2 regions of the Streptomyces sp. NPDC060028 genome follow, and region 1 is predicted to be linked to the other one. Evidence: riboswitches for the same ligand, from Rfam matches in the RefSeq annotation. Region 1 holds a riboswitch; the other holds the start of a gene.

What was found. Region 1 has a riboswitch for S-adenosylmethionine ahead of thrC (threonine synthase). Riboswitches for the same ligand answer to the same signal wherever they lie in the genome.
Region 2: linked by a shared signal. The riboswitch ahead of ACFWBF_RS26435 (aminotransferase class V-fold PLP-dependent enzyme) and the one ahead of thrC (threonine synthase) in region 1 are both predicted to bind S-adenosylmethionine.

Annotation. Positions count from the first base shown of each region.
Region 1 is NZ_JBHWVJ010000008.1:103,095-117,234, forward strand. Features, by position in the region: gene otsB (trehalose-phosphatase) at 1-632, shown strand, start outside; gene ACFWBF_RS06995 (trehalose-6-phosphate synthase) at 757-2,181, opposite strand; gene ACFWBF_RS07000 (glucosyl-3-phosphoglycerate synthase) at 2,241-3,191, opposite strand; SAM riboswitch class I at 3,366-3,521, shown strand; gene thrC (threonine synthase) at 3,539-4,828, shown strand; gene ACFWBF_RS07010 (MoaD/ThiS family protein) at 4,862-5,143, shown strand; gene ACFWBF_RS07015 (cold-shock protein) at 5,557-5,763, shown strand; gene groL (chaperonin GroEL) at 6,090-7,712, shown strand; gene ACFWBF_RS07025 (phosphoribosylanthranilate isomerase) at 7,875-8,483, shown strand; gene ACFWBF_RS07030 (beta-glucanase) at 8,561-9,301, shown strand; gene ACFWBF_RS07035 (peptidase inhibitor family I36 protein) at 9,389-9,982, opposite strand; gene ACFWBF_RS07040 (GNAT family N-acetyltransferase) at 10,139-10,774, opposite strand; gene ACFWBF_RS07045 (PTS transporter subunit EIIC) at 10,807-12,288, opposite strand; gene murQ (N-acetylmuramic acid 6-phosphate etherase) at 12,340-13,269, opposite strand; gene ACFWBF_RS07055 (MurR/RpiR family transcriptional regulator) at 13,266-14,140, opposite strand, start outside.
Region 2 is NZ_JBHWVJ010000062.1:3,864-18,003, reverse strand. Features, by position in the region: gene ACFWBF_RS26445 (rhomboid family intramembrane serine protease) at 1-373, shown strand, start outside; gene ACFWBF_RS26440 (Lrp/AsnC ligand binding domain-containing protein) at 370-651, shown strand; gene ACFWBF_RS26435 (aminotransferase class V-fold PLP-dependent enzyme) at 702-2,090, opposite strand; SAM riboswitch class IV at 2,306-2,422, opposite strand; gene trpD (anthranilate phosphoribosyltransferase) at 2,503-3,567, opposite strand; gene ACFWBF_RS26425 (cytochrome bc complex cytochrome b subunit) at 3,733-5,358, opposite strand; gene ACFWBF_RS26420 (Rieske 2Fe-2S domain-containing protein) at 5,355-6,413, opposite strand; gene ACFWBF_RS26415 (c-type cytochrome) at 6,410-7,219, opposite strand; gene ACFWBF_RS26410 (heme-copper oxidase subunit III) at 7,296-7,916, opposite strand; gene ACFWBF_RS26405 (hypothetical protein) at 8,093-8,497, shown strand; gene ACFWBF_RS26400 (Ig-like domain-containing protein) at 8,593-9,837, opposite strand; gene ACFWBF_RS26395 (cytochrome c oxidase subunit 4) at 9,975-10,373, opposite strand; gene ctaD (cytochrome c oxidase subunit I) at 10,370-12,100, opposite strand; gene coxB (cytochrome c oxidase subunit II) at 12,097-13,071, opposite strand; gene ACFWBF_RS26380 (cysteine desulfurase/sulfurtransferase TusA family protein) at 13,355-14,140, shown strand, end outside.

The DNA of each region.
Region 1 (14,140 bases):
GCCGGCCCGCCGGGGTCGCGGTCCGGTACGGGGGCTTCGCGGGCGTGCCGGGGCTCGAACACCTGGTGGTCCTGGGGCACTACGGGGCCGAGCGGTGGGACGCGGTGACCGGGATCGTTCACGCGCCCGCCGAACACCCCGGGGTGGCGGCCGTACGGGCCGAGCTGCCGGGGTTCCTGGACGCGATCGGGGCGTGGCGCGGCACCTGGATCGAGGAGAAGGGCCAGGCGCTGGCGGTCCACACCCGGCGGGCCTCGGACCCCGCCGCGGCCTTCGAGGCCCTGCGCGAACCCCTGGCCGAACTCGCCGCGCGGCACGGGCTCATGGTGGAGCCGGGCCGGTCCGTGCTGGAGCTGAGGCCGCCGGGCATGGACAAGGGCGTGGCGCTGTCGGAGTACCTGGCCGAGACGGGGGCGGAGGCCGTGCTGTACGCCGGGGACGACCTGGGCGACCTGGCGGCGTACTCGGCGGTGGAGAAACTGCGGACGGAAGGCCTGCCGGGGCTGCTGGTGTGCAGTGGCTCGGCGGAGGTCCCGGAACTGTCCTCCCGGGCCGACCTCGTCCTCCCCGGCCCGGCGGAGGTCACCGGCTTCCTGTCCCTCCTCGCCGCTGCGCTGGCCGGCCGGGCCTGAGCTTGCGCGCGCGGTGCCGTTGCCGGGGCTCCGCCCGGACCCCGCGCCGCAAACGCCGGCGGGGCTGGATGTGGGCCGATGCCGCCTTTTACAGCGCCGCCCGGCACACCAGCCCCGCCGGCGTTCAGGCCCGGAGGTCGGCCAGCTGGGCCGTGAACCACCGGGCCGGAGGAAGGGCGGTCGCGGCGGCCGCCAGCCGCTTCGTACGCTCCGCCCGCTCCGCCTCCGGCATGGACAGCGCCGCGTGCAACGCCTCCGCCGTCTGCGTGACGTCGTACGGGTTCACCGTCAGCGCGTCCTCGCGGAGCTCCGCGTACGCCCCCGCCCCCGTCGACAGCACCAGCACGCATCCCGCCTCCGACACCACCGGGATCTCCTTCGCCACCAGGTTCATCCCGTCCCGCACCGGGTTCACCAGCGCCACGTCCGCCAGCCGGTACGCCGCCAGCGAGCGCGCGAAATCGTCCTGCACCGACACCAGCACCGGCTGCCAGTCCTCCGTGCCGAACTCCGCGTTGATCTCCGCCGCCAGCTCCGCCACCGACTCCGTGTACGTCCGGTACACCGCCAGGTCCTGCCGCGACGGGTACGCGGAAGCCAGGTGCACCACCCGCTCCTGCCACTCGGGGTGGACCGTCAGCAGCTCCCGGTAGGCCAGCAGGCCGCGCAGGATGTTCTTCGACAGCTCGGTCCGGTCCACCCGCACGATCGTCTTGCGGCCCGCGACCTCCGCCCGCAGCCCCGCCAGCTTGTCGTCCACCTCCGGCCGGTGCGCCAGCGCCCGCAGCTCGTCCGCGTCGACCCCGAGCGGGTACGGGGTCACCTCGGTGAAGCGGCGCCCGCCGTGACCGGTGTGCAAGACCCCGCGCTGCTGCGGCTCCGCGACGCCGGTCGCGTCGTCCATGGCCGCGCCGCTGATGAAGCCGGCCGCCCACTCCCACGTGTGGAAGCCCAGCCGGTCCGCCCCGAGCATCCCCCACAGCAGCTGGCCGCGGACGTCGTCCGGGAGCATGCGCAGGAAGTCGGGGGACGCCCACGGCGTGTGCGTGAAGTGCCCGATCCGCAGGTCCGGCCGCAGTTCCCGCAACTGCCCCGGCACCAGTGCCAGGTGGTAGTCCTGGACCAGCACGCAGGCCCCGTCGGCCGCCTCCTCGGCAAGAGCCCCGGCGAAGGCCCGGTTGTACGCCACGTACGAGTCCCACTGCCGCCGGAACTCCGCGTCGAAGACCGGCGTGCGCGGGCTGTCGTACAGGTGGTGGTGGGCGAACCACAGCACCGAGTTCGCGATGCCGTTGTAGGCGTCGTCGTACACCGTGGGATCGATGTCCAGCATCCGGACACCCGGCTCGGCCACGCCCCGGCGCACCGCCTCCCGGTCCGCCTCGGACAGCGCGGCGCAGATCCACAGCGCCCCCGGCTGCTGCGCGAGCGCCGCGGAGAGGCCGGAGACGAGACCGCCCCCGCCGCGCCGGGCGCTGAGGCCGCCGTCGGCGGCGAGGGCGTACGAGAGCGGGCCGCGGTTGGCGGCGACGAGTACCTGAGAAGCCATGCGGCGAACCTAGCCCGGGCCGCCCCCGCTCAAACGTCCGGGCGAAACACCCCGCCCGCTCACGCCACGCGGCGCCGCGCGTACTCCTCGATCTCCCGCATGGGCGGCCGCTCCTCCGTGTCCACCGCGTACGTGCGCGGGATGAAGCCGTCCGGCCCGCGCTCGAACTGCGTCAGCTCCGGCCGTACGAGGTGCCCGCGCGAGAGGCGCAGCTGGGCCGTGCGGTAGATCGCCGCGGCCATCCGGCCCAGCGCCTGGCCGTCCTGGTGGCGGTGCAGCCGTACGCCCACGTCCACCTGGGCCAGCGCGTCCAGCCCGACCGTGTGCAGCGCGTCCACCAGCAGGCCCAGCTCGACGCCGTAGCCGACGGGGAAGGGCAGGCGCTCCAGCAGGGAGCGGCGTACGGCGTACTCACCGCCCAGCGGCTGGACGAAACCGGCCAGTCTCGGCCAGTGCAGATTGAGCAGCGGACGCGCCACCAGCTCGGTGACCCGCCCGCCCTGGCCCGGGGCGTCGCCCAGCGGGCGGTCGTACATCGCCTTGACGAACTGCACGTCCGGGTCGGTCAGCAGCGGGCCGACGATCCCGGACACGAAGGTGGCGGAGAAGTCGCGCAGGTCGGCGTCGACGAAGCAGACGACGTCGCCGGTGGTGGCCAGCAGCGAGCGCCACAGCACCTCGCCCTTGCCGGGCAGGGGCTCGATCCGCGGCAGGATCTCGTCGCGGTGCACCACCCGGGCGCCGGCCTTCGCCGCGACCTCCGCCGTGCGGTCGGTGGAGCCCGAGTCGATCACGACCAGTTCGTCCACCAGGGGCAGCGGCAGTCCCTCGATCAGATCGCGCCGGATCACCTCGACGATGTCGCCGACCGTCGCCTCCTCGTCGAGCGCCGGCAGCACCACGCTGACCGTGGTCCCCGCCGCCCGCTTGGCGCGAAGCAGCTGGTCGAGCGGTCGGTCGGCGGCGGACCAGGAGCGGTCTGCCAACCAGCGCTCCACCTCTTCCAGCACCTTCTGCACTCCCTGGGTCGTCCGAAATGTGATCCATCTCGCGGTTCGGACGGCTGTCTCAACCGCCCGGGCCTTCGGTTACAGTCTTGAACAACGCGAAGGTCCACCGCATGCCGGGGGTCCCCGCGTACAAACGCCCGGGCGCGCCATGGAGCGCGTCGCCCGGTGCCATACCGCTCATCCAGAGGGGCAGAGGGACACGGCCCGTTGAAGCCCCGGCAACCCTCCAGTCGGTTCTCGCGATGCGTTTTGCGCACCCACGCGAGGTCCCCGGCTAGGGAAGGTGCCAATTCCGTCTCATGGCGAAGTGCGCCATGGGGAAGATGAGGAGAAAGGGCCTCGCCGTCATGGCTGCACAGACTGTCGCCACCTCTGCCAACCCGGGAACCGTCGATCTCGGACCCGCCACCGGCCTTTCCTGTCGCGAGTGTGGTACCCGCTTCGAGCTCGGTCCCATCTTCGCGTGCGTCGAGTGTTTCGGACCGCTGGAAGTCGCCTACGACCTTCCCACCGGTGACCCCGAGGCCCTGCGTGCCGCGATCGAGGCCGGCCCGAACAACATCTGGCGCTACGCGCCGCTGCTGCCCGTCCCGGCCGACGTGGCCTCCAAGCCGAGCCTGAACCCGGGCTTCACCAAGCTCGTGGACGCGGCCAACCTGGCCAAGGAGCTCGGCGTCACCGGCAAGCTCTACGTCAAGGACGACTCCGGCAACCCGACGCACTCCTTCAAGGACCGCGTCGTGGCCATCGCCGTGGAGGCCGCCCGCGCCTTCGGCTTCACCACCCTGTCCTGCTCCTCCACCGGCAACCTGGCCGGCGCCGTCGGCGCCGCGGCCGCCCGGGCCGGCTTCCGCTCGTGCGTGTTCATCCCGCACGACCTGGAGCAGGGCAAGGTCGTCATGGCCGGTGTGTACGGCGGCGATCTGATCGGCATCGAGGGCAACTACGACGACGTCAACCGCTTCTGCTCCGAGCTCATCGGCGACCCGCTGGGCGAGGGTTGGGGCTTCGTCAACGTCAACCTCCGCCCGTACTACGGCGAGGGCTCCAAGACGCTGGCGTACGAGATCTGCGAGCAGCTCGGCTGGCAGCTGCCCGACCAGATCGTGATCCCGATCGCGTCCGGCTCGCAGCTCACCAAGATCGACAAGGGTCTGCAGGAGCTCATCAAGCTGGGCCTGGTCGAGGACAAGCCGTACAAGATCTTCGGCGCCCAGGCCGAGGGCTGCTCCCCGGTGTCGACCGCCTTCAAGGCCGGCCACGAGGTGGTGCGCCCGCAGAAGCCGAACACCATCGCCAAGTCGCTGGCCATCGGCAACCCGGCGGACGGCCCGTACGTCCTGGACATCGCCCGCCGCACCGGCGGCTACGTCGAGGACGTCAATGACGAGCAGGTCGTCGAGGCCATCAAGATCCTGGCGCAGACCGAGGGCATCTTCGCCGAGACCGCGGGCGGCGTGACCGTCGGCGTGACGAAGAAGCTCATCGAGAACGGGCAGCTCGACCCGGCGCTGACCACCGTGATCCTGAACACCGGTGACGGCCTGAAGACCCTGGAGGCGGTGGCCGCGGACAGCGGGCAGACCGCCACCATCCGCCCCAGCCTGGACGCGTTCCGCGCCGCCGGCCTGGCCTGACCCTCCCCTGCACTCCGGAAAGGCAGTAGCGCCATGAGCGTCAACGTCCGCATCCCCACCATCCTGCGCACCTACACCGGCGGCAAGGCCGAGGTCCCCGCCGAGGGCACGACCCTCGCCGAGGTCATCGAGTCCCTGGAGAAGAGCCACCCGGGCATCGCCGCGCGCGTCCTGGACGACCAGGGCAAGCTGCGCCGCTTCGTGAACGTCTACGTCAACGACGACGACGTGCGCTTCGAGGGAGGGCTGCAGGCGGCCACGCCGGAGGGCGCCGGGGTCTCGATCATTCCGGCCGTCGCGGGCGGCTGCCGCTGATCCGGCGGCGTGCGATTGAGTGCTGCTGACACGTAAAACCTAGAATTGCCCCCTCCGGTAATAAGCGGAGGGGGCAATTCTGCTTGATTGGGCGCGGTAGAGTTGGGGAAGTCCCCTCCGCTGTTCTTGCCTACCGCATATGAGCGGGTCGTGTGAGGGTTGACATTGAGTCAACATGCAAGCGCGCTATGGGGTGTTTGAGGCCCTATGCCGGGTCCGAGTTGCCCGGGAAGATGCCAGCATTTCACTCTATTTCAATCTTTCCCCGTGTCCAGAATTCTCGTCGGATTGACCTGTTGCAGACAGCAGCGGTGCGGATACATTCAGCCCCGGTCGAGGCGTTCCGGCGCAAGTTCTGACCCGGGACCGCGAAGTGCGGTCCCGCGCAAGGGCCAGTAATAGGGGAGTTAGGCATGGCTCAGGGCACCGTCAAGTGGTTCAACGCGGAGAAGGGCTACGGCTTCATCGCGGTCGACGGTGGTGCGGATGTGTTCGTCCACTACAGCGCCATCCAGATGGACGGATACCGCACCCTTGAAGAGGGTCAGCGGGTCGAGTTCGAGATCTCGCAGGGCCAGAAGGGTCCGCAGGCGGACATGGTCAAGCTCGCACTCGGCTAGTCCCGGCGCGATCGACCACCGACGCCACGTATACGAGGGGCCCACATCCTGGACACGGGATGTGGGCCCCTCGCGCGTCGTGCCCGATCGGCCCTGTCCCACCTGCCTCTTCGCCGGGCGTTGCCCGAAGCCGCTTGCACTCGCGGGGGTCGAGTGCTAATCATTGGCGTTAGCACTCTCCAGGTGAGAGTGCTACTAAGACGAGGACCGGGTCGGTGAGGCCCGCAGGGTCCGGCGGGAAGGAACCGCCGGGCACTCAGGCCGTCCGTCGCGGGCGCGGGCGCGGTCCGGGAGCAATCCACCGCTGTCCGGGAGGACCACTTCAGATGGCCAAGATCATTGCGTTCAACGAGGAGGCCCGGCGCGGTCTCGAGCGAGGCATGAACCAGCTCGCCGACGCCGTCAAGGTCACCCTTGGCCCCAAGGGTCGCAACGTCGTCCTTGAGAAGAAGTGGGGCGCCCCCACGATCACCAACGACGGCGTCTCCATCGCCAAGGAGATCGAGCTCGAGGACCCGTACGAGAAGATCGGCGCCGAGCTGGTCAAGGAAGTCGCCAAGAAGACGGACGACGTCGCCGGCGACGGTACGACCACCGCCACCGTGCTCGCCCAGGCGCTGGTCCGCGAGGGCCTGCGCAACGTGGCCGCCGGTGCGAACCCGATGGCCCTCAAGCGCGGTATCGAGAAGGCCGTCGAGGCCGTCTCCGCCGCCCTGCTCGACCAGGCCAAGGACGTGGAGACCAAGGAGCAGATCGCTTCGACCGCCTCCATCTCCGCCGCCGACACCCAGATCGGCGAGCTCATCGCCGAGGCCATGGACAAGGTCGGCAAGGAAGGCGTCATCACGGTCGAGGAGTCCCAGACCTTCGGTCTGGAGCTCGAGCTCACCGAGGGCATGCGCTTCGACAAGGGCTACATCTCGGCGTACTTCGCCACCGACATGGAGCGTATGGAGTCGGCTCTCGACGACCCGTACATCCTGATCGTCAACTCGAAGATCGGCTCGGTCAAGGACCTGCTGCCGCTCCTCGAGAAGGTCATGCAGTCCGGCAAGCCGCTGCTGATCATCGCCGAGGACGTCGAGGGCGAGGCCCTCTCGACCCTGGTCGTCAACAAGATCCGCGGCACCTTCAAGTCCGTTGCCGTCAAGGCCCCGGGCTTCGGCGACCGCCGCAAGGCCATGCTCGGCGACATCGCCATCCTCACCGGTGGCACGGTCATCTCCGAGGAGGTCGGCCTCAAGCTCGAGAACGCGGGCCTGGACCTGCTGGGCCGCGCCCGCAAGGTCGTCATCACCAAGGACGAGACCACCATCGTCGACGGTGCCGGTGACAGCGACCAGGTCGCCGGTCGCGTGAACCAGATCCGCGCCGAGATCGAGAACTCCGACTCGGACTACGACCGCGAGAAGCTCCAGGAGCGCCTCGCGAAGCTGGCCGGCGGCGTGGCCGTCATCAAGGCCGGCGCCGCGACCGAGGTCGAGCTCAAGGAGCGCAAGCACCGCATCGAGGACGCCGTTCGCAACGCGAAGGCGGCCGTCGAGGAGGGCATCGTCGCCGGTGGCGGCGTGGCCCTGCTCCAGGCCTCCGCGGTCTTCGAGAAGCTCGAGCTCACGGGCGACGAGGCGACCGGCGCCAACGCCGTGCGTCTGGCCCTGGAGGCCCCGCTCAAGCAGATCGCCGTCAACGGTGGTCTCGAGGGTGGCGTCGTCGTCGAGAAGGTGCGCAACCTCCCGATCGGTCACGGCCTCAACGCCGCGACCGGCGAGTACGTCGACATGATCGCCGAGGGCATCATCGACCCGGCGAAGGTCACCCGCTCTGCCCTGCAGAACGCGGCGTCGATCGCGGCCCTCTTCCTCACCACCGAGGCCGTCATCGCCGACAAGCCCGAGAAGGCCGGCGCCGGCGCGCCGGGCGGCATGCCGGGCGGTGACATGGACTTCTGATCGGCTGCGGCTCCGGCCGCCGGTTGATCGGCTGTTCTCGAACGAGGGCGGCACCTCCACGGGGGTGCCGCCCTCGGGCGTTCCCGCGGCCCGCTGGAGGCCCGCCTGCCCGGCCCGTGGGACACGGCGCCGCGGACCGGGCGGGTTTGGTTGACTGCTGGCATGACTGACTTGTTCGTCAAGATCTGCGGTCTGAAGACTGCGCACGACGTCGACGTGGCCGTGGCGGCAGGGGCCGATGCCGTCGGCTTCGTCTTCGCGCCCGGCAGCCCGCGGACGGTCGACGCCGCCACCGCCCGGGCGCTGGTCGCGCGGGTGCCGGACGGGGTGCTCACCGTCGGGGTGTTCCGGGGGCAGCCGGTGGGGGAGGTGCGGCGGTTCGCCGAGGAGAGCGGCGTACGGGGCGTACAGCTGCACGGCGAGGAGGGCCCCGAGGACTTCGCGGCGCTGCGCGCCGAAGGCCGGACGCTGCTGCGGGCCACCGCCGAGCACGTCGAGCGCTGCGGCGAGTACGGGGAGGACCTGCTGCTGCTCGACGCGCCCGACCCGGGCTCCGGCAAGCCGTGGAACTGGGGGTCGGCGGACTTCACCGCGCCGAAGGGGCACTGGCTGCTCGCGGGCGGCCTGAACGCGGGCAATGTGCGGGAGGCCGTCGAGACGACCGGCGCATGGGGCGTGGACGTCTCCTCCGGCGTGGAGCGGGAGCGCGGGGTGAAGTCCCCCGAGCTGATCCGGGCCTTCATCGAAGCCGCCCGGGGCACCTCGGCCTGAAGGACCCACGGTAGTCATACGATTACCCTGAGCGAGATCCCGCGTGTGGCGCCGGGCCCAGCGGGCAGAAAATCCCCATGGACCCGGACATGCTCGGATGGCTGCGGCGCCTGACGCGCCGCCTCGCTCCAGGCGGGGGCGGAGGCGGGGCGGCGGTGTTCACCCCCCGCAGCGCCCCCGTCTTCACCGCCGACTTCACCTCGCCCGCCCAGTGGGTCGCCGGCCGCTCGTGGGCGTATCCCGACGGCGGCCCGGTCAACCCGGGCGACAACAAGCTCGACCACCTCGTGGCCGACCCGCACTACAGCCGCGGCGGGGTCTTCCGGGCGACGCGGCGCCCCGACGGCAACTGGGACACCGGGCTGCTCACCACCGAGGGCAGCGACGAGGACTTCATGGTGCGCACCGGCGACGTGCTGGAGGCCCGCGTCCGGCTGCCGGTGGAGCTCGGGGCCTGGCCCGCGATCTGGACCTGGCGGGACGGCGGCCAGGAGATCGACGTCTTCGAGTACCACCCCGACAACCCCGACCTGCTGGAGCTGTCCAACCACGTCCGCGAGGCCCACCGCTACCACCGCGACGCCACGGTCCGCCCGGGGGCGTGGGTCGACCTGAAGGTCGAGTTCGGCAGGAGCTCGGTCGTGTGGTGGGTCAACGGCGCCCGCGTCCACAGCGACGGCAGGGGCGTGGGCCGCGCCTGGCGCGCGTACCTCATCGTCAACCTGTCGGTGTCCGCCGGGAGGTACCACCCCGCGCCGGGGCCCGAGCTCACGGAGATGTCGTACGAGGTGTCACGGTTGCTGGTGTACCGGAGGTAGGAGGGGCAGCGGGGGCGCCGGGGCCCGGTCCGTACGACGGTCCGGGCTCCGGCCGGGCGGAGCCGAGCGGTGGTGCGGGTCAGCGGGTCAGCAGACCCACAGGCCGTCCGCCCTGTCGTTGGCCCAACTGCCCACGTTGGAGCTCGCCGACGGGGCGGTGGAGGCCCACAGCTGCTCCCAGTAGCTGCCGGTCCAGTTGTAGACGGTGGTGATCGTTCCGTTGGTCTGGTTGTTGTGCCAGGAGGTGGCCTTGTCGTTGAACCCCCAGGTGGCGAGGTTCTCGAAGTTGCAGTCCGACCACGTCAGCCGGCGACCGTCGTAGTTGGCGTGCTCGTAGAGGCAGGTCCAGCCGTAACTGCAGTTCGGCGAACCGAGGGCGGCGGAGGGCTCGTTCACGGCCCGCGCTTTCGTCTCACCGGGCAGCGGCCAGGTCATGACGGCCTTCCCGTCCCGCCAGGCCGCCTGGTTGAGGCCGATCCGCTTGCCGCCCGGGGTCTGGGCGAGCTGCTCGTCGATCTGCTTCTGCAGACCGGCCACTTCGCTGCCGCTGAGGCCCGCTTGGGCGGCCTGGGCGGCGATGGTGCCGTCGAGGGCGGGCCGGGCGGAAGAGGTCCCGGAGAAACTGAAGACGGCCAGGCTGCCGACCGCCAAGGCCACGGCGAACTTCGTGCTCGTGCGCATAGGAATCGTGTTCCCTTCTCGTCACGAAAGCCCCTGTTTTTACGGGGCGACGCAACGCTAGGGCACCTTTTCACGGCCAACCCAGGCCCGTACCGGACAGAGGCCCGGCGTCCGGGGCGGTTACGAGCCAACCTGTTGGCGGCTGCACACATCGGCTCATGCCGGAGGCACGGGCGCGGTGTCCGTGCGGAGCCGGGCGTGGAGGTGTTCGTCGTGCCAGCCGTCCGCGTGCAGGAGCGCGGCGCGCATCGTGCCCTCCAGGGGGAAGCCGGCCTTCGTCGCGATGGCGCAGGAGGCCGGGTTGGCCACGGAGTGGGTGATGCGCACGCGGTGCAGGCCCAGGTCTTCGAAGGCCCAGCGGCTGACCCGGTCCGCCGCCTTCGCCATGACGCCTGTGCCGCGGGCCGCGGGCAGCAGCCAGTAGAGGATCTCGCCGCTGCCGCCCGGCAGGTCGAGGTCGGCCAGGCCGATCAGGCCGACCGAACGGCCCCCGGCGGCCGGGGCGATGGCCCAGATCGCGGCCTCCTCCGCCTGCCAGCGGGCGTTCCAGCGGGCGATACGGTCCTCGGCGTCGGCCGGGGTGAGCGCGCCCGGGCGGTTCCAGTGCCGGATCTCCGGGTCGAGGTAGGACGCGACCAGCGCGGGTGCGTCGTACGCGGCCCAGGGGCGCAGCACCATCCCGCCCGGGAGGGTGAACTCCGGCTGCGCCACGGCCGACATACGGCCGGGCGGTACCACCTCGGGGATCTCGATCAGCACGGTGGCGGGGACGGCTTCGGCGGGGAGATGCATGGTCACAGTCTCCCCGCCGGGCCGGTGGGTCGTCAGGCCAGGGCCGGTTCCGTCGCGGGCGCCGGGTGGGGAGCCCCGGCCGGCTCCGGGTCCGTGTTGAGGTCCGTCAGCATCTGGCGCGTGAAGCCGAAGAAGTACGTGGCCACGAAGCCGACCAGGTAGCCGACCGCGAGGCCCCCCGCGTAGATCGCGATGGTCGTGCCCATCCCCGACTTGCCGTCCAGCAGCGGGAAGAGGGCCCAGCCGGAGGGGCCGATGGCGGTGGAGCCGAAGGCGGAGCCGAGCTGGTTGAAGAGCCCGATGAAGGCGCCGCCGGCCGCGCCGCCGACGCAGGCGGTCACGAAAGGGCGGCCCAGGGGGAGGGAGACGCCGTAGATCAGCGGTTCGCCGACGCCCAGGAAGCCCGCCGGGAGCGCGGACTTGATGGTCGTGCGCAGTGAACGGTTGCGCGGGAGCCGGTAGTAGACCGCGATGGCCGCGCCGACCTGGCCCGCGCCGGCCATGGCGAGGATGGGCAGCAGGACCGTGTAGCCGGACTGTTCGATGAGGGTGGTGTGGATCGGGATCAGTGCCTGGTGCAGGCCGACCATGACCAGGGGGAGGAAGAGGCCGCCCAGGATCAGCCCGGCGAAGGCGCCGCCGGTGGCGAGCAGCCAGTTGGCGAACGTACCGATGGCGGTGGAGGCCTCGCCGGCGATGAACATCAGGCCGAAGATGGTGACCAGGCCTGAGACCAGGACCGTCAGGGTGGGGGTGACCAGGACGTCCAGGGCCGCCGGGACCCAGCGGCGGCACCACTTCTCGACGTACACGGCGAGCAGGGCGGCCGCCAGCGCGCCCAGTACGCCGCCCTGGCCGGGCTTCAGTTCCAGGCCGAAGGCGGTGATGTTCGCGACGCCCGGGAAGACGATGATCGCGGCGACCGCGCCGCCGAGGATCGCCGTGCCGCCGAACTCCTTGGCCGTGTTGTAGCCGACGAACACCGCGATCAGCGACATGAAGCCGGAGGCCATCGCGGCGAGCGCGGGCACGACCGCCGGCAGCCAGCCGGCGTTGGTCAGGACGCCGTTGAGGCCCGCGATGACTCCGCAGCCGATGAGGGCGGGGATCAGCGGGACGAAGATGTTCGCGACGCGGCGCAGGAACAGCTTGAAGGGGGTGGAGTTCTGCGCCTTCCGGGTCTCCTTCAGTGCGGCGCCCTGGGCGGCCAGTTCGTCCGAGGTGACGGCGTGCGCGGGCCGGGGCGCCGCCGCGCGGGCCTCCTCGACCAGCGCCTCGAACTCGGGCGTGACGCGGGCGACGGTGCCCGGGCCCAGGACGATCTGGTACGTGTCGTCGTCGACCGCGCCCATGACCGCGGGGAGGGCTCTCAGTGCCTCGTCCTGGACGAGCGAGCGGTCCCGCAAGCCGATGCGCAGGCGCGTCATGCAGTGCGCGATGGAGGTGATGTTGTCCGGGCCGCCGACCAGAGGAAGGATCGCGGCGGCTGTGGCGCGGTTCTTGTCAGTGGACATGTGGTGGTCGCCTTGCGTCGGGGAATGCGGGAATGCGGGGAATGCCGGAGGTCAGCGGGTCCGGGCGAGGGAGAGGGCCGGGCGCAGGTGGCCGTCGCAGGCGCCGAGCAGCTCGGCCGCCAGCGGGCCGTCGACTCCGCCGAGGATGACGAGGATCGCGTGCTTGACCTCGCCGTCGGTGGCGGCGAGCGCGGCCTCGATCTCGGCGTCGGGGGCGCCGGTGGCCAGGGCCACGATGCGGCGGGCGCGGGCGCGCAGCTTCTCGTTGGAGGAGCGCATGTCGACCATCAGATTTCCGTAGGTCTTGCCCAGGCGGATCATCGTGACCGTCGAGATGAGGTTGAGTACGAGCTTCTGCGCGGTACCGGCCTTCAGACGGGTCGATCCGGTGAGCAGCTCGGGGCCGACGACGACCTCGATGCCGTGCTCGGCGGCCGCCGCGAGCGCGGAGCCGGCATTGCAGGACAGGCCGACGGTGAGCGCGCCGCGCGTACGGGCGAACTCGACCGCGCCGATCGCGTACGGGGTGCGGCCGGAGGCGGAGATGCCGACGACGGTGTCCTCGGCGGTCAGCTCCAGCGCGGTGAGGTCCTCGGCGGCCAGCTCGCGCGAGTCCTCGGCGCCTTCGACGGCCTTGACCATGGCGGAGGGGCCGCCCGCGATCAGGCCGACGACCACGGCCGGGTCGGTGTTGAAGGTCGGCGGGCACTCGCTGGCGTCCAGTACGCCCATCCGCCCGGCGGTGCCGGCGCCCGCGTAGATCAGGCGGCCGCCGCGGGCCATGCGCAGGGCGATCGCGTCGACGGCGTCGGCGATCCGCGGCAGCTGCCCGGCGACGGCGGCCGGGACGGTGGCGTCCTCGGCGTTCATGAGCCGGACGATCTCCAGGGTGGGCAGCCGGTCGATCTCGGCGAGTTCGGGGCGGAAGGCCTCGGTGGTCAGCGTTTCGAGTTGGGCGCGCAGGTCGGCGTACGCGGTCACGGGCGGGGCTCCTGTCGGGTGGTGCGGTGGCGGTGGGCGAGTGCCTCGTAGGAGGCGGCGAGCGCGGGCGCGGCGGTCTCGTACGTCCGCTGGGCGACGCCGACGAACAGACAGTCGACGACGAGCAGTTGGCTGGTGCGGCTGGACATCGCGGCCGGGCGCAGCCGGGTCTCGCGGGCGGCGGAGGTGGCCAGCACCAGGTCGGCGTAGTGCGCGACCGGTGCGTTCGGGCGGCCGGTGAGTGCGACGGTGGTGGCGCCGTGCTCGAAGGCGGTGCGCAGCGGCTCGATCACGTCGCCCGTCGAGCCGGAGTGGGTGATCGCGACGGCCACGTCACCGGGGCGCAGCAGTACGGCGTTGGTGATGGCCAGGTGGGGGTCGCTGTGGGCCTGGGCGATCAGGCCGATCCGCAGCAGTTTCTGGGCCAGGTCCTGGCCGACGAGGGCGGAGGCGCCGATGCCGTAGATGTCGATGCGGCGGGCGGTCGCGAGCGCGGTGACGGCGGCGGAGAGCTGCGTCAGGTCCAGGCCGGCGGCGGTGTCGGCGAGGGTCTGCGCCTCCTCGTGGGCCAGTTTGGCGACGACGTCCGCGAGGGGGTCGTCGACGGCTATGTCGACGGTGACGGCGGGGGCGGCGCCGGACTCCTGCTGGGCGGCGAGCGCGGCGAGGGCCAGGCGCAGGTCCCGGTAGCCGGGGTAGCCGAGGAGGCGGGCGGTGCGGACGACGGTGGCCTCGCTGGTGCCGGTGTGTTCGGCGAGGGCGGTGACGGTGAGCTGCGCGCAGCCGGCGGGGTCGGCGGCGACGGCTTCGGCGACGGCCAGCACGGAGCGGGTCATGGTGGGGGCGAGGCTGCGCACGCGGGCGCGGAGCG
Region 2 (14,140 bases), on a different contig from region 1:
CTGTACGGGCTACCTCGCCCTGGCCGTGTACGCGGCGGCGAACGCCTCCTCGGACCAGACGCTGGTCGGCGCGTCCGGGGCGATCTCGGCGGTGCTGGGGGCCTTCCTGTGCCTGTTCCCCAAGGCCCGGGTGACGAGCCTGTTCCCGTTCCTGTTGTTCCTGCCGCTGCGCTTCCCGGCGTGGATCGTCCTGCTCTTCTGGTTCGCACTCCAGTGGCTGGCGGCGCACCGCGCGGGCAGCGGTCCGGGGGTCGCCTATCTGGCCCACGTGGTGGGCTTCTCGCTCGGCTTCCTCTACGCGTGGGTCCGCTACCGGCGTACGACTAGAGTGAGGCGACCAGCGACGGCCAGCGAGGGAGACAGCCAACCGTGATCACCGCGATCGTGCTCATCAAGACCAGCGTGGACCGGATCCCCGAGATCGCCGAGTCCATCGCCGCGCTGGACAGCGTCAGCGAGGTCTACTCCGTCACGGGTACGTACGACCTGATCGCGCTCGTCCGTGTCGCCCGCCACGAGACCCTGGCGGACATCATCCCTGGCCGCATCAGCAAGATCCCGGGCGTGGAGGTGACGGACACCCACGTGGCGTTCCGCACGTACTCCCAGCACGACCTGGAAGCCGCCTTCGCCATCGGCCTGGACGCCTGACACCTCCGGCGGGGTGAGCGGTCCGGGCACCGCTTCCCCCGGCCGGGCCGTCAGACGGCGGGGACGCAGCGGCCCTCTTCCGTGCGGTACTCCCACTTCGCGCCGTCCTCGACCAGCTCGCGCACGGCGCGGACGAAGCGCTCCACGTGCTCGTCGGGGGTGCCCGCGCCGAAGCTGACGCGGATGGCGTTCAGCGAGCGCTCGCCGGGGGCGGCCTCCGGGGCTCCGCATTCGCCCTGGGCCTGGGGTTCGCTGCCCAGCAGGGTGCGGACCAGCGGGTGGGCGCAGAACAGCCCGTCGCGCACGCCGATCCCGTACTCCGCGGACAGGGCCGCCGCGAAGTGGGAGCTGTTCCAGCCGTCCACCACGAACGAGATGACCCCGACCCGCGGCGCGTCGTCGCCGAAGAGGGACAGGACCCGCACCGCCGGGACCTCGGCCAGGCCCGCGCGGACCTGGGCGATCAGCTCCTGCTCCCGGGCCACCAGGGTGTCGAAGCCCGCCTCGGTGAGGGCGCGGCAGGCGGAGGCGATCGAGTACACGCCGATGACGTTCGGGGAGCCGGCCTCGTGCCGCGCGGCGGTGGTGTGCCACTCGACGTCCACACCGCCGTCCTCGCGCCGGGCGACCTTGCGGGAGGCGCCGCCGCCGGCCAGGTACGGCTCGGCCTGCCGGAGCCAGTCCGCACGGCCGGCCAGCACGCCCGAGCCGAAGGGGGCGTACAGCTTGTGTCCCGAGAAGGCGACCCAGTCCACGTCGAGGTCCTGCACCGAGACGGGGTGGTGCGGGGCCAGCTGGGCGGCGTCCAGCACGATGCGCGCGCCGTGGGCGTGCGCGGCCGCCGCGAGTTCCTTCACGGGCCACAGCTCACCGGTGACGTTGGAGGCGCCGGTGACGCAGACCAGGGCCGGGCCGTAGGGGTCGCGGGCGGCCAGCGCGCGCTCCAGGGTGGCGACGGCCTCGTCCGGGGTGCGCGGCGCGTTGAGGTACGTGACCTGCGCGTTCACCCACGGCAGCAGCGAGGCGTGGTGCTCGGTCTCGAAGACGAAGACCTGGCAGTCGGCCGGGAGCACGGCGGCGAGCAGGTTCAGCGAGTCGGTGGTGGACCGGGTGAAGATCACCTGGTCGGCGGCCCGGCAGTCGAGGAACTCGGCGACCGTGACCCGGCTCTGCTCGAAGAGGTCGGTGGAGAGCTGCGAGAGGTAGCCGGCACCGCGGTGCACGCTGCCGTAGTACGGGGCGTACGCGGCCACGTCGTCCCAGACGCGCTGCAGGGCCGGGGCGCTGGCCGCGTAGTCGAGGGCGGCGTAGGTGACCTCGCCGCCGGTGACGAGCGGCACGGTGACGTCGCGGCCGAGAACCGGCAGCGGCCCCGCACAGACGGGGTCGACGGGGGCGGTCACGGCGGCGGGGGCGGCGGCGTTCTGGTACGTGGACATGGCGGTATCTCCCGGCAGGACAGGCGCAATGGCTTCGGATGGCCCGTACGTGGGTGCGCGGATGCGCGGACGCACACGTGCAGTGGTACGGGAGTTGCCTCGACGCACGGACGACTGAGGGCCGCACGGAGGGTGAAGAAGGGGCGGACTCGCCCTATCGCATTCGCTTGCTCACGGAAAAACTCCTCGAGAGACCAGGACCCCTGGTGTCGAGGGATCCGCGCTTGCCGTAGGCCTTTGTGCCTACGACCTGGTCATCACCCGGGGCACCCCGCCACGGAAGGAGGGTTGCCGGACAGCAAGCCGGGGCCTAAACGCTGTCACTCGTGACCTGCCGAGCATCCTGCCACAAGATCCCTCCGCCGCAAGACCCCGGTCCACATTCCGGACCGGGGATCTTGGCCGAAAAGGATCAGCGGTTGCTGGCCTGCACCCACCGGGCCAGCGACGCCCGGGCCGCGCCCGAGTCGATGGACTGCGCCGCGCGGGCGATGCCGGCCCGCAGCTGCTCCTCCAGCGTGCCCGTGCCGGGGTCCAGGGCCACCAGCGCGGCCGCCGAGTTCAGCAGCACCGCGTCGCGGACCGGACCCGTCTCGCCGGCCAGCAGGCGCTGGGCGATGTCTGCGTTGTACGAGGCGTCCGCGCCGCGCAGCGCGGACACGTCGACGAGGTCGATGCCGACGTCGCGCGGGTCGAAGGGCTGCTCCTCGACCTTGCCGTCACGCACCCACCACACCCGCGAGGTCGCGGTCGTGGTCAGCTCGTCCAGGCCGTCGTCGCCCCGGAAGACCAGCGCGGAGGAGCCCCGCTCGGCGAGCACGCCCGCCACGATGGGGGCGATCCGGGCGTCGGCCACACCGGTCGCCTGCGCCCGCACCCGGGCCGGATTGGTCAGCGGGCCCAGGAAGTTGAAGGTGGTCCGGATGCCCAGCTCCTTGCGGGCCGCCGCCACGTGCCGCAGCGCCGGGTGGAACTTCACGGCGAAGCAGAACGTGATCCCGGCCTCCTCGACGACCTCCACCACCCGCCGGGGGGTGAGGTCGAGGTTCACGCCGAGCTTCTCCAGGACGTCGGAGGACCCGCTCGCGGAGGACGCGGCCCGGTTGCCGTGCTTGACCACCTTGGCGCCGGTACCGGCCACCACGATCGCCGACATCGTGGAGATGTTCACCGTCTGGGCGCCGTCGCCGCCGGTGCCGACGATGTCCACCGTCCGGCCCGGCACCTCGATCAGGTTGGCGTGTTCGTACATGGTGCGCACCAGGCCGTTGATCTCCGCGACCGTCTCGCCCTTGGCCCGCAGGGCGACCGCGAAGCCGGCGATCTGGGCGTCGGTGGCCTCCCCGCGCATGATCCTGTCCATGGCCCAGGCCGTGTCGTCCGCGCCCAGGTCCCGGCCGCTCAGCAGGGCGTCGAGGACGCCCGGCCAGCTGGAGGCCGCCACGCTGTCGCCGCCTGCCGGGGTCACAACGGTCATGGTCCGCTCCTGCTGCCAGTGGGGATTCCACGTCGGATGGGAAGGCCCTCAGCCTATCCAGCACAGATGAACGGCAAAGAGCCCCGTCCAATGATTGGACGGGGCTCTCGCCGTGGCGACACCAGGACTGACCGAAATCAGTCCCTCATGCGGGGATCACGGGGATCAGTGGTGGCCGTGGCCGCTCTGGATCTCCTTGTATTCCTCCACCGTGGGCTTCGGAATCTGGTTGTTCTCGCCGTAGTAGCCCTTGCTCAGCTTCGCGCGGAGCTTCTCGGTGAGCTTCACCTTGCGCTTGACACCGTTCTCGTCGACCGTCGGGCCGATCTCGACCGGCTTGTACTGCTCGTACGAGGTGAGCGTGTGCAGCTTGCCCTGCGAGAGCGGCTCGTGGATCTCGACGAACTCACCGTGCGGCAGGCGCTTGATGATGCCGGTCTCGCGACCGTGCAGCACCTTGTCCCGGTCCCGGCGCTGGAGGCCGAGGCAGATCCGCTTGGTGATGACGAAGGCGATGACCGGAAGGACGAAGAAGCCGATCCGGGCGAACCAGGTGATCGAGTTGATCGACAGGTGGAAGTACTGCGCGAACATGTCGTTTCCACCGGCGATCAGCAGGATGACGTACCACGCCAGCCAGGCCACACCGAACGCCGTCCGGGTCGGGACGTTGCGCGGGCGGTCCAGGATGTGGTGCTCGCGCTTGTCCCCGGTGACCCAGGACTCGATGAACGGGTAGACCGCGATCGCGACCAGGACCAGCGGGAAGATGATCAGCGGGACGAACACACCCAGGACGAGGGTGTGGCCCCACAGGTTGATCTCCCAGCCGGGCATGGCACGGATGAGGCCCTCGGAGAAGCCCATGTACCAGTCGGGCTGCGCACCGGTGGACACGTGGTCCGGACGGTACGGGCCGAGCGCCCAGATCGGGTTGATCGAGGCGATGGCCGAGATGGCCGCGATGACACCGAAGACCAGGAAGAAGAAGCCTCCGGCCTTGGCCATGTAGACCGGCAGCAGCGGCATGCCGACGACGTTCTTCTCGGTCTTGCCGGGACCCGCGTACTGGGTGTGCTTGTGGTACACGACGAGGATCAGGTGGGCCACGATCAGGCCCATCATGATGCCCGGCAGCAGCAGGATGTGCACCGAGTAGAAGCGTGCGACGAAGTCGCCGCCCGGGAACTCGCCGCCGAAGAGGAAGAACGACAGGTACGTGCCGACGACCGGCACGGACAGGATCGCGCCCTCCATGAAGCGGACACCGGTGCCCGAGAGCAGGTCGTCCGGCAGGGAGTAACCGGTGAAGCCGGTGAACATGCCGAGGACCAGCAGCAGGAAGCCGAAGATCCAGTTGACCTCGCGCGGCTTGCGGAAGGCGCCGGTGAAGAAGACGCGCATCATGTGCACGAGCATCGCGGCGATGAAGATCAGCGCCGACCAGTGGTGGATCTGCCGGATGAGCAGACCGCCGCGGACGTCGAAGCTGATGTGGAGCGTCGAGGCGAAGGCCTCGGACATCATGACGCCCTGCAGCGGCACGTACGAACCGTCGTACGTGACCTCGTTCATGCTCGGGTGGAAGAACAGCGTCAGATACACACCCGTGAGGATGAGGATCGTGAAGCTGTAGAGGCAGATCTCACCCAGCATGAAGGACCAGTGGTCCGGGAAGATCTTGCGCATGTTCGCCTTGGCGAGGGCGTAGATGCCCAGGCGGCCGTCCGCCCAGTCGGCTACGCGCTCGCCGGCAGGCGCTTTGCGTTCGGTTTCAGTGGCAGTGCTCATCCGCGCTCCCAGAAAGCAGGACCGACGGGCTCTTCGAAGTCGCCGAGCGCCTCGAGGAAACCTTCGTCATTGACGCCGATCCGCAGCTGCGGAAGCGCGTGACCAGCCGGGCCGAAGATGACTCGGGCGCCGTCGGAGAGGTCGAAGGTGGACTGGTGGCACGGGCAGAGCACGTGGTGCGTCTGCTGCTCGTACAGGCTGATCGGGCAGCCGACGTGGGTGCAGATCTTGGAGTAGGCCACGATTCCGTCGTGGGACCACTCCAGCTCCTGCTTGTCCTTGATGTCCTCCGGCTTGATCCGGACGATCATCAGGGCAGCCTTGGCGATCTGGACCTGGAAGTCGTGCTGCTCCTCCTCCAGGCCTTCCGGCAGGGCGAACGTCAGCGAACCGGTGATGACGTCCTCGGGACGCAGCGGCTCCATCGTGTTCTGGTTGATGAGCAGCTTGCCCTTGGCCCAGATGGTCTTGCGGAGCTTGTCCTCGGGCAGCGGGCCCAGGTCGCGCAGGATCACGACGGCGGACAGCGGCAGCAGGGCCAGCGCGCCGAGCATCGTGTTGCGCAGGAGCGGACGACGGGCGATGGCGGACTCGTCCGTGCCATCGGCGAAGTCCTGCATGACCTTGGCCCGGACGTCGGCCGGAGCCGCGATCTCGTGGCGCTCGTCGGCGATCTCCTCGTCGGACATCAGGGTGCGGGCCCAGTGGACCGCCCCCGCGCCGATGCAGAAGAGGGCCGTGCCCAGGGTCATGCCCAGGGCGAAGTTGAGCGCGCTCACCCTCCCGATCGGGAAGATGAAGACGATCTTTTCGACCGGGATGCTCACGTAGGCGGCGATGAAGCCGATCGTGGCCAGCATCGACAGCGTGAACAGCATCGCGACCGTGCGCTCGGAGCGCTTGGCCGCCGCCTCGTCGATGTCCTGGATGCGCGGCCTGTGGACCGGCAGGCCCGGGTCGGCGAACGGGTCGTCCGCGACCGCCACGCCACCGTGGTGCGCGTCGCCCTGCTCGCTCGGCAGGTGCTTCTCTTCGGGAATGTCTTGGCTACTCATGACTTCTTGGCCTTAGCGGTGTGGGCCGCGACCCAGACGGCGACAGCGATCAGCGCACCCAGACCGAAGATCCAGCCGAACAGACCCTCGGAGACGGGGCCGAGGCCACCGAGCTTGAGGCCACCGGGGCTGGTCGACTTCTCGCCGTTCACGGTCTGGAGGTACGCGATGATGTCCTTCTTCTGCTTCTCCGGCATGGTGCTGTCCGGGAAGGAGGGCATGTTCTGCGGGCCGGTGAGCATGGCCTCGTAGATGTGCTTCGGCTCGACGCCCTCAAGGTTGGGGGCGTACTTGCCGTTCGTCAGCGCGCCGCCCTCACCGGTGAAGTTGTGGCACTGCGCGCAGTTGTTGCGGAACAGCTCACCACCCTTGGCGATGTCGGCACCCGCCGGGTCGTACTGCTTCTCGTGCGGCGTGATGGGGCCCGCGCCGAGAGAGGCGATGTACGCGGCGAGCTGGTCGATCTGCGCCTGGGTGTAGATGACGGGCTTCTTCGGCACCTGGGCGCCGGGCTGCTGGGCGGGCATGCGGCCCGTGCTCACCTGGAAGTCGACGGCCGCGGAGCCGACGCCGACCAGGCTGGGGCCGTCAGAGGAACCCTGACCGCCGGTTCCGTGGCAGCTTGCGCAGCCCACGGCGTAGAGCTTCTTGCCCTCCTCGATGGCGAGGGACTGGGCGGTTTCATCGGCCTGCGCCTTGCCCGCGGGGGCGAAGGCGGCGTAAAGCCCCCCAGTGGCCGCCAGCGCGAGGAGTAGAACGACGACCGCCGCCAGCGGATGGCGTCGTCGTGCGGAGAGCTTTTTCACGGATTACCCCGGTGTCAGGATCTTCTGCGTCGGTGTTTCTGGATGGAGTGCCGGGTCGGGCCCGGCGACGTGTTCGCTACTTGATCAGGTAGATCGTTGCGAAGAGGCCGATCCAGACGACATCGACGAAGTGCCAGTAGTAGGACACGACGATGGCCGACGTGGCCTGTTCGTGGGTGAACCTCTTGGCCGCGTACGTCCGGCCGAGGACCAGCAGGAAGGCGATGAGACCGCCCGTCACGTGCAGACCGTGGAAGCCGGTGGTCAGGTAGAAGACCGAGCCGTACGGACCAGACGAGAGGGAGATGCCCTCGTGCTTGACCAGCTCGGTGTATTCGAACACCTGGCCGCCAATGAAGATGGCACCCATGACGAACGTGATGATGAACCACGTCCTGAGCTTCTTCACGTCACCGCGCTCGGCGGCGAATACGCCGAGCTGGCAGGTGAGCGAGGAGAGCACCAGGATCGTTGTGTTCGTCGCCGAGAAGGGCAGATTCAGGAACGATGCCTGTTCTGTCCAGTACTCGGCGCCTGTCACGGATCGCAGGGTGAAGTACATCGCGAAGAGGGCCGCGAAGAACATCAGCTCGGAACTCAACCAGATGATGGTTCCGACGCTGACGAGGTTCGGCCGGTTGACCGTCGGGTGCGCGTGCCCGGTATCTACTGTCGTTGCTGTCGCCACGACCGACATTATGTCGGTCGCTTATCCCGCCCTCACCCCGGGGGGTGCCGTTCGGAGTGTCAGGGGCGTGTGCAAGGCCCGAACGGCCCATCAGAGATGCTGTCCGAACCGATGTTGACACCGGGTCGGACGGAGTAGCATCCCGCGCATCATCAGCGTTTTTCGCGGATACGTGGAGGAACGAAATGCGGGCGACTGCGCGGGTTCTGGTCTACAGCGACGACGCGGGCACCCGGGAGCAGGTGCGGCTGGCGGCCGGGCGCAGGCCGGCCGCGGACCTGCCGCCCGTGGAGTTCCTGGAGTGCGCCACGCTGCCGGCCGTGCTGACGGAGCTGGATGCGGGCGGCATCGACGTCTGCGTGTTGGACGGCGAGGCGGCCCCGGCCGGGGGCATGGGCGTGGCCCGGCAGATCAAGGACGAGATCTTCAACTGCCCGCCGGTGCTGCTGCTCATGGGACGCCCCCAGGACGCCTGGCTGGCCACGTGGAGCCGCGCGGACGCCGCCGTCACCCTTCCGGTGGATCCTGTGGAGTTCGCGGCCGCCCTGGCGGGTCTGCTGCGCGCGCGGCTGTCTTCCTCGGCCGCGTAGGCGCTCCGGCCGCGCCGGTGGGGGCCGTACGGGCCTGCACGGCCCTGGCCGGGGCCTGTTGGGCCCTCGGGCGTGTCCGCCTGGCGGAGGCGGCCTCAGACCTGCGGGCGCAGGCGCGCCTGGTCGACGGGGCTGCGGCCTTCCTGGGTGCCCTTGAGGAGGGCGCTGCCCTCGCGCCAGTCCTTCCAGTCGAGGTTCCAGTCGCCGTAGCCGTTGCCGAAGTTGTCCATGTCGTCGCCGATGCTGTTGATCACCTTGACGATGTCGCCCTCGGTGATGTTCTCGTAGAACCAGGCGGCGTTGCCGGTGCTCATGCCGGTGCAGCCGTGGCTGACGTTCTCGTAGCCCTGGGAGCCGACGGACCACGGCGCGGCGTGGACGTATTCACCACTCCAGGTGACACGGGTCGCGTAGTAGACGGGCAGGTTGTAGTACTCGCTGCCGCCGATGCCGACCGTGTCGCCGCGCATTTGGACGTAGTACTGCTTGCCGAGCACCACCTTGATGCCGTTGCGGGTGGAGAAGCCCGGCTTCCCGGTGGTCACCGGGATGGTGTTGATCACTTCTCCGTTGCGCTTGAACGTGAGGTAGTGCGAGGAGGCGTCGGTGGTGACCTCGACGCGGTCGCCGATCTCCAGCTTGAGCGGCTTCGCGGCGACCCCGTGGAAGTCGTCGGAGATCTTGACGCCCTCCAGGTTGCTCCGTACGGAGACCTCGGTGTTGGCGGGCCAGTAGTCCTTGGGCCGGTAGTGGAGGGTCTTGTCGTCCACCCAGTACCAGGCGCCCTCGACGCCGGACGGGGCGTCGACGATCAGGCCCCGCTCGATGACGGCTCGGGCGGCCTTGTCCTTCACCGGCTCGTTGAGTTCGGCCGTGATGGGCTGTCCGACGCCGTATTTGCCCGCGTCAGGGCCGAATTCCACCTTGAGGACCTTCTTGGCCGGGGTGGTGTCGAAAGTCAGCGTGCGCTGCCCTGGAGCGCCTCGTTGGTCCTCCGTGCTCACGGTGACCGTGTAGCGCACGCCCGCGGCCATCGGGGCGGTGCTGTGCCAGCGGTCGCCGGTGGCGGACAGTTCGCCCGCCAGGCGGCGGCCGTGGTTGTCGACGGCGGTCACGTCGGTGATCCGGCCGTCGCCGCTCTTGGCCGTCACCTCGAGGGGCTTGTCGGGGTCGACGGGGCGGCTGCCGGAGGACTGGTTGAAGGCGACTTGATCGCCCGCGTCGAACGGGCGGGCTGACAGCGGGTTGTCGCCGGACCCGCATGCGGTGGCGCCGGCCCCGAGGGACGCGACCAGCAGGGAGCAGCTGAGTACCGTCCAAAGACGCGGTGAGTGCTTCATGGAGTCAACGCTATGAAGATATGACAATTACGGCGCGCGGGATGACTGCAAACGAGGGGCCCGGACCCCTCCATCGGAGGTGTCCGGGCCCCAAGTGCCTGGCTGCGCCGCCGCTCGGTGCGCGGCGCGTGGTGCGGCTACTGGTTCTGGTTCTCGCCGCGGTAGTACTCGTACACCCAGCCCCACAGGCCGACCAGGATGACGGGGGCGGAGAAGTACATCAGCCACCAGCCGAAGATCACTCCGCTGAAGGCGAGTGCGCCACCGATGGCCAGCGAGAGCGGCTGCCAGCTGTGCGGGGCGAAGAACCCCAGCTCGCCCGCCTCGTCGGCGACGTCGGCCTCCTTGTTGTCCTGGGCCATCTCGTCCACGCGCTTGGCCGTGAAGGCCAGGTAGTAGCCGATCATGACGCTCAGGCCGAAGGCCAGGAAGAGCGCGGTGGTACCGACGGGCTCCTTCGACCACACGCCGTACACGACGGCCATGATCAGGATGAAGAAGGAGAGCCAGAGGAACATCTTGCCCTGGATCTTCACTTGCCGGCCTCCTTGCCACCGGTGACGGCCTTGGCGCCGGCGCCGTGGTCCTCGAGGTGGTCGAGGGCCGCGATCTCCGGGTGATGCAGGTCGAACGCCGGGGACTCGGAACGGATCCGCGGCAGGGTGAGGAAGTTGTGCCGCGGCGGCGGGCAGGAAGTCGCCCACTCCAGCGAACGGCCGTAACCCCACGGGTCGTCGACCTCGACCTTCTTGCCGTACTTGGCGGTCTTCCACACGTTGTACATGAACGGAAGCATCGACAGGCCGAGCAGGAAGGAGCTGATCGTCGAGATCGTGTTCAGCAGGGTGAAGCCGTCGGCCGCGAGGTAGTCCGCGTAACGACGCGGCATGCCCTCGGCACCCAGCCAGTGCTGCACCAGGAACGTGCCGTGGAAGCCCACGAACAGCGTCCAGAAGGTGATCTTGCCGAGGCGCTCGTCCAGCATCTTGCCCGTGAACTTCGGCCACCAGAAGTGGAAGCCGGAGAACATCGCGAAGACCACGGTGCCGAAGATGACGTAGTGGAAGTGCGCGACGACGAAGTACGAGTCGGAGACGTGGAAGTCCATCGGGGGCGAGGCCAGGATGACGCCGGTCAGGCCACCGAAGGTGAAGGTGACCAGGAAGCCGACGGCCCAGAGCATCGGGGTCTCGAAGGACAGCGAGCCCTTCCACATGGTGCCGATCCAGTTGAAGAACTTCACACCGGTCGGTACCGCGATCAGGAAGGTCATGAACGAGAAGAACGGCAGCAGCACACCGCCGGTGACGTACATGTGGTGGGCCCACACCGTCACCGAGAGACCGGCGATCGAGATCGTCGCGGCGATCAGACCGATGTAGCCGAACATCGGCTTGCGGGAGAAGACCGGGATGACCTCGGAAATGATTCCGAAGAACGGTAGCGCGATGATGTACACCTCTGGATGCCCGAAGAACCAGAAGAGGTGTTGCCACAGCAAGGCGCCGCCGTTTGCCGCATCGAACACATGCGCACCGAACTTCCGGTCGGCCTCCAGCGCGAAGAGCGCGGCGGCCAGCACCGGGAAGGCGAGCAGGACCAGAACACCGGTCAGCAGCACGTTCCAGGTGAAGATCGGCATGCGGAACATCGTCATGCCGGGGGCGCGCATGCAGATGATCGTGGTGATGAAGTTGACCGAGCCGAGGATCGTGCCGAAGCCGGAGAAGGCCAGACCCATGATCCACATGTCGGCGCCGATGCCCGGCGAACGGACGGCGTCCGACAGCGGGGAGTAGGCGAACCAGCCGAAGTCGGCGGCACCCGAGGGGGTGACGAAGCCGGCCACCGCGATGGTCGAGCCGAAGAGGTACAGCCAGTACGCGAACATGTTCAGCCGCGGGAACGCCACGTCGGGCGCGCCGATCTGCAGCGGCATGATCCAGTTCGCGAATCCGGCGAACAGCGGCGTCGCGAACATCAGCAGCATGATCGTGCCGTGCATCGTGAACGCCTGGTTGAACTGCTCGTTCGACATGATCTGCGTACCCGGACGGGCCAGCTCGGCGCGCATGAAGAGCGCCATGATCCCGCCGATGATGAAGAACACGAACGAGGTGACCAGGTACATCGTGCCGATGGTCTTGTGGTCGGTAGTGGTCATCCACTTCACGACGACATTGCCCGGCTGCTTGCGCCTTACCGGCAGCTCGTTCTCATACGAGTCGGCGGCGGCACCCTGAGATTCGTTGAGGATGCTCACAGTTTGTTCACTTCCGCATTCCGGGCCGGGTCGGTCTGCTTGATGCCGGCCGGGAGGTAGCCGGTCTGCCCCTTCTCGGCCAGCTCCTTGAGGTGAGCGCGGTACTCCTCCGGCGAGACGACCTTCACGTTGAAGAGCATCCGGGAGTGGTCCACGCCGCAGAGCTCGGCGCACTTGCCCATGAAGACGCCTTCTTCGCTCGGGGTGACCTCGAAGACGTTGGTGTGGCCCGGGATGACGTCCTGCTTGAACAGGAAGGGGACCACCCAGAAGGAGTGGATGACGTCGTTGGACGACAGGATGAAGCGGACCTTCTCACCCTTGGGCAGGTAGAGGGTCGGACCGGGCCACCCCTTCTCCGCGTTCCGGTCACCGGGGACGCCCTTGGTGTAGACGCCCTCGGCGCCCGCGGGGAAGTCCTTGGTGAAACGGTCCGGGATGGAGGCGAGCTCCTTGGGAACCTCGCCCGCCTTGGGGGTCGCGGCGTCCCCGTCCACGTTCTCGATGTAGTTGAAGCCCCAGCTCCACTGGTAGCCGACCACGTTGATCGTGTGGGTCGGCTTGGCGGAGAGGGAGAGCAGCTTCGACTCGTCACGCGCGGTGAAGTAGAAGAGCACCGAGACGATGATGAGCGGGACCACGGTGTACAGCGCCTCGATGGGCATGTTGTACCGGGTCTGCGGGGGAACCTCGACCTTGGTCCGGCTGCGCCGGTGGAAGATGACGCTCCACAGGATCAGGCCCCACACGAGGATGCCGGTGATCAGAGCGGCAGCCCACGACCCCTGCCACAGGGAGAGGATGCGAGGCGCCTCCTCCGTGACCGGATAGGGCAATCCGAGGCGGGGGAAATCTTCCCAGTTGTACGAGCAACCAGTGGCGGTCGCCAGGACCACGCCCGCAGTCAGCGCCTGCAGCAGCTTCCGCCGCATCGGGCGCCGCGGCGAGCGGTCGGAGCCGTAGGGACTCACGTAGCGCCTTCCCGAGAGTCTCGGCCCGCGCGGCCGGCCGCGGCCGCATTCGGGTCGGTCGCCGGCCCTGACGCAGGCAGGGGTTTGGATGTTTATGCGGACCAAACCCTACTGGACGCTATTTGGGGTCGCGCGGGGAGGGTGCCCAACGCGCCGCTACTGCCCCCGAAGGGATGGATCCGCCGTACGGGGGACGGGCCCGGCCCCCCCGAATGGCGGGCTCGGGAACGCATCTGACGGCCCCTGACCTCGGACGGGCCGGGCCGGCGGCTAGCGTGACCGGATGCCGTACTTCGACACCGCGTCCGCCGCCCCCCTGCACCCCGTGGCCCGGCAGGCGTTGCAGGCCTCCCTCGACGAGGGCTGGGCCGACCCGGCCCGGCTGTACCGGGAGGGGCGGCGGGCCCGGCTGCTGTTGGACGCCGCGCGGGAGGCGGCGGCGGAGGCGGTGGGCTGCCGGCCCGACGAGCTGGTGTTCACTCCTTCGGGGACGCACGCGGTTCACACCGGCATCGCCGGGGCCCTCGCCGGGCGGCGGCGCGTCGGCGGGCATCTGGTCGTATCGGCCGTCGAGCACAGTTCCGTTCTGCACGCGGCGGAGCTCCACCAGGGGGGTGGCGGCACCGTCACCGAGGTCGGCGTGGACCGGCTCGGCGCGGTCTCGGCCGCCGGATACGCGGACGCGGTGGGTCCCGCCACCGCGCTGGCGTGCCTGCAGTCGGCCAATCACGAGGTCGGCACGGTGCAGCCGGTGGCGGAGGTGGCCGAGGTCTGCGCGGCGGCCGGGGTGCCGTTGCTGGTGGACGCGGCGCAATCGCTGGGCTGGGGCCCGGTGGAGGGGGCCTGGTCGGTGCTGGCCGCCAGTGCGCACAAGTGGGGCGGGCCGGCGGGGGTCGGGCTGCTGGCGGTGCGCAAGGGGGTGCGCTTCTCGCCCCAAGGCCCCGCCGACGAGAGGGAGTCGGGCCGCTCCCCCGGTTTCGTCAACCTGCCCGCGGTCGTCGCGGCGGCGGCCTCGCTGCGTGCGGTGCGCGCCGAGGCGGACGCGGAGGCGGCCCGGCTGCGGGTCCTC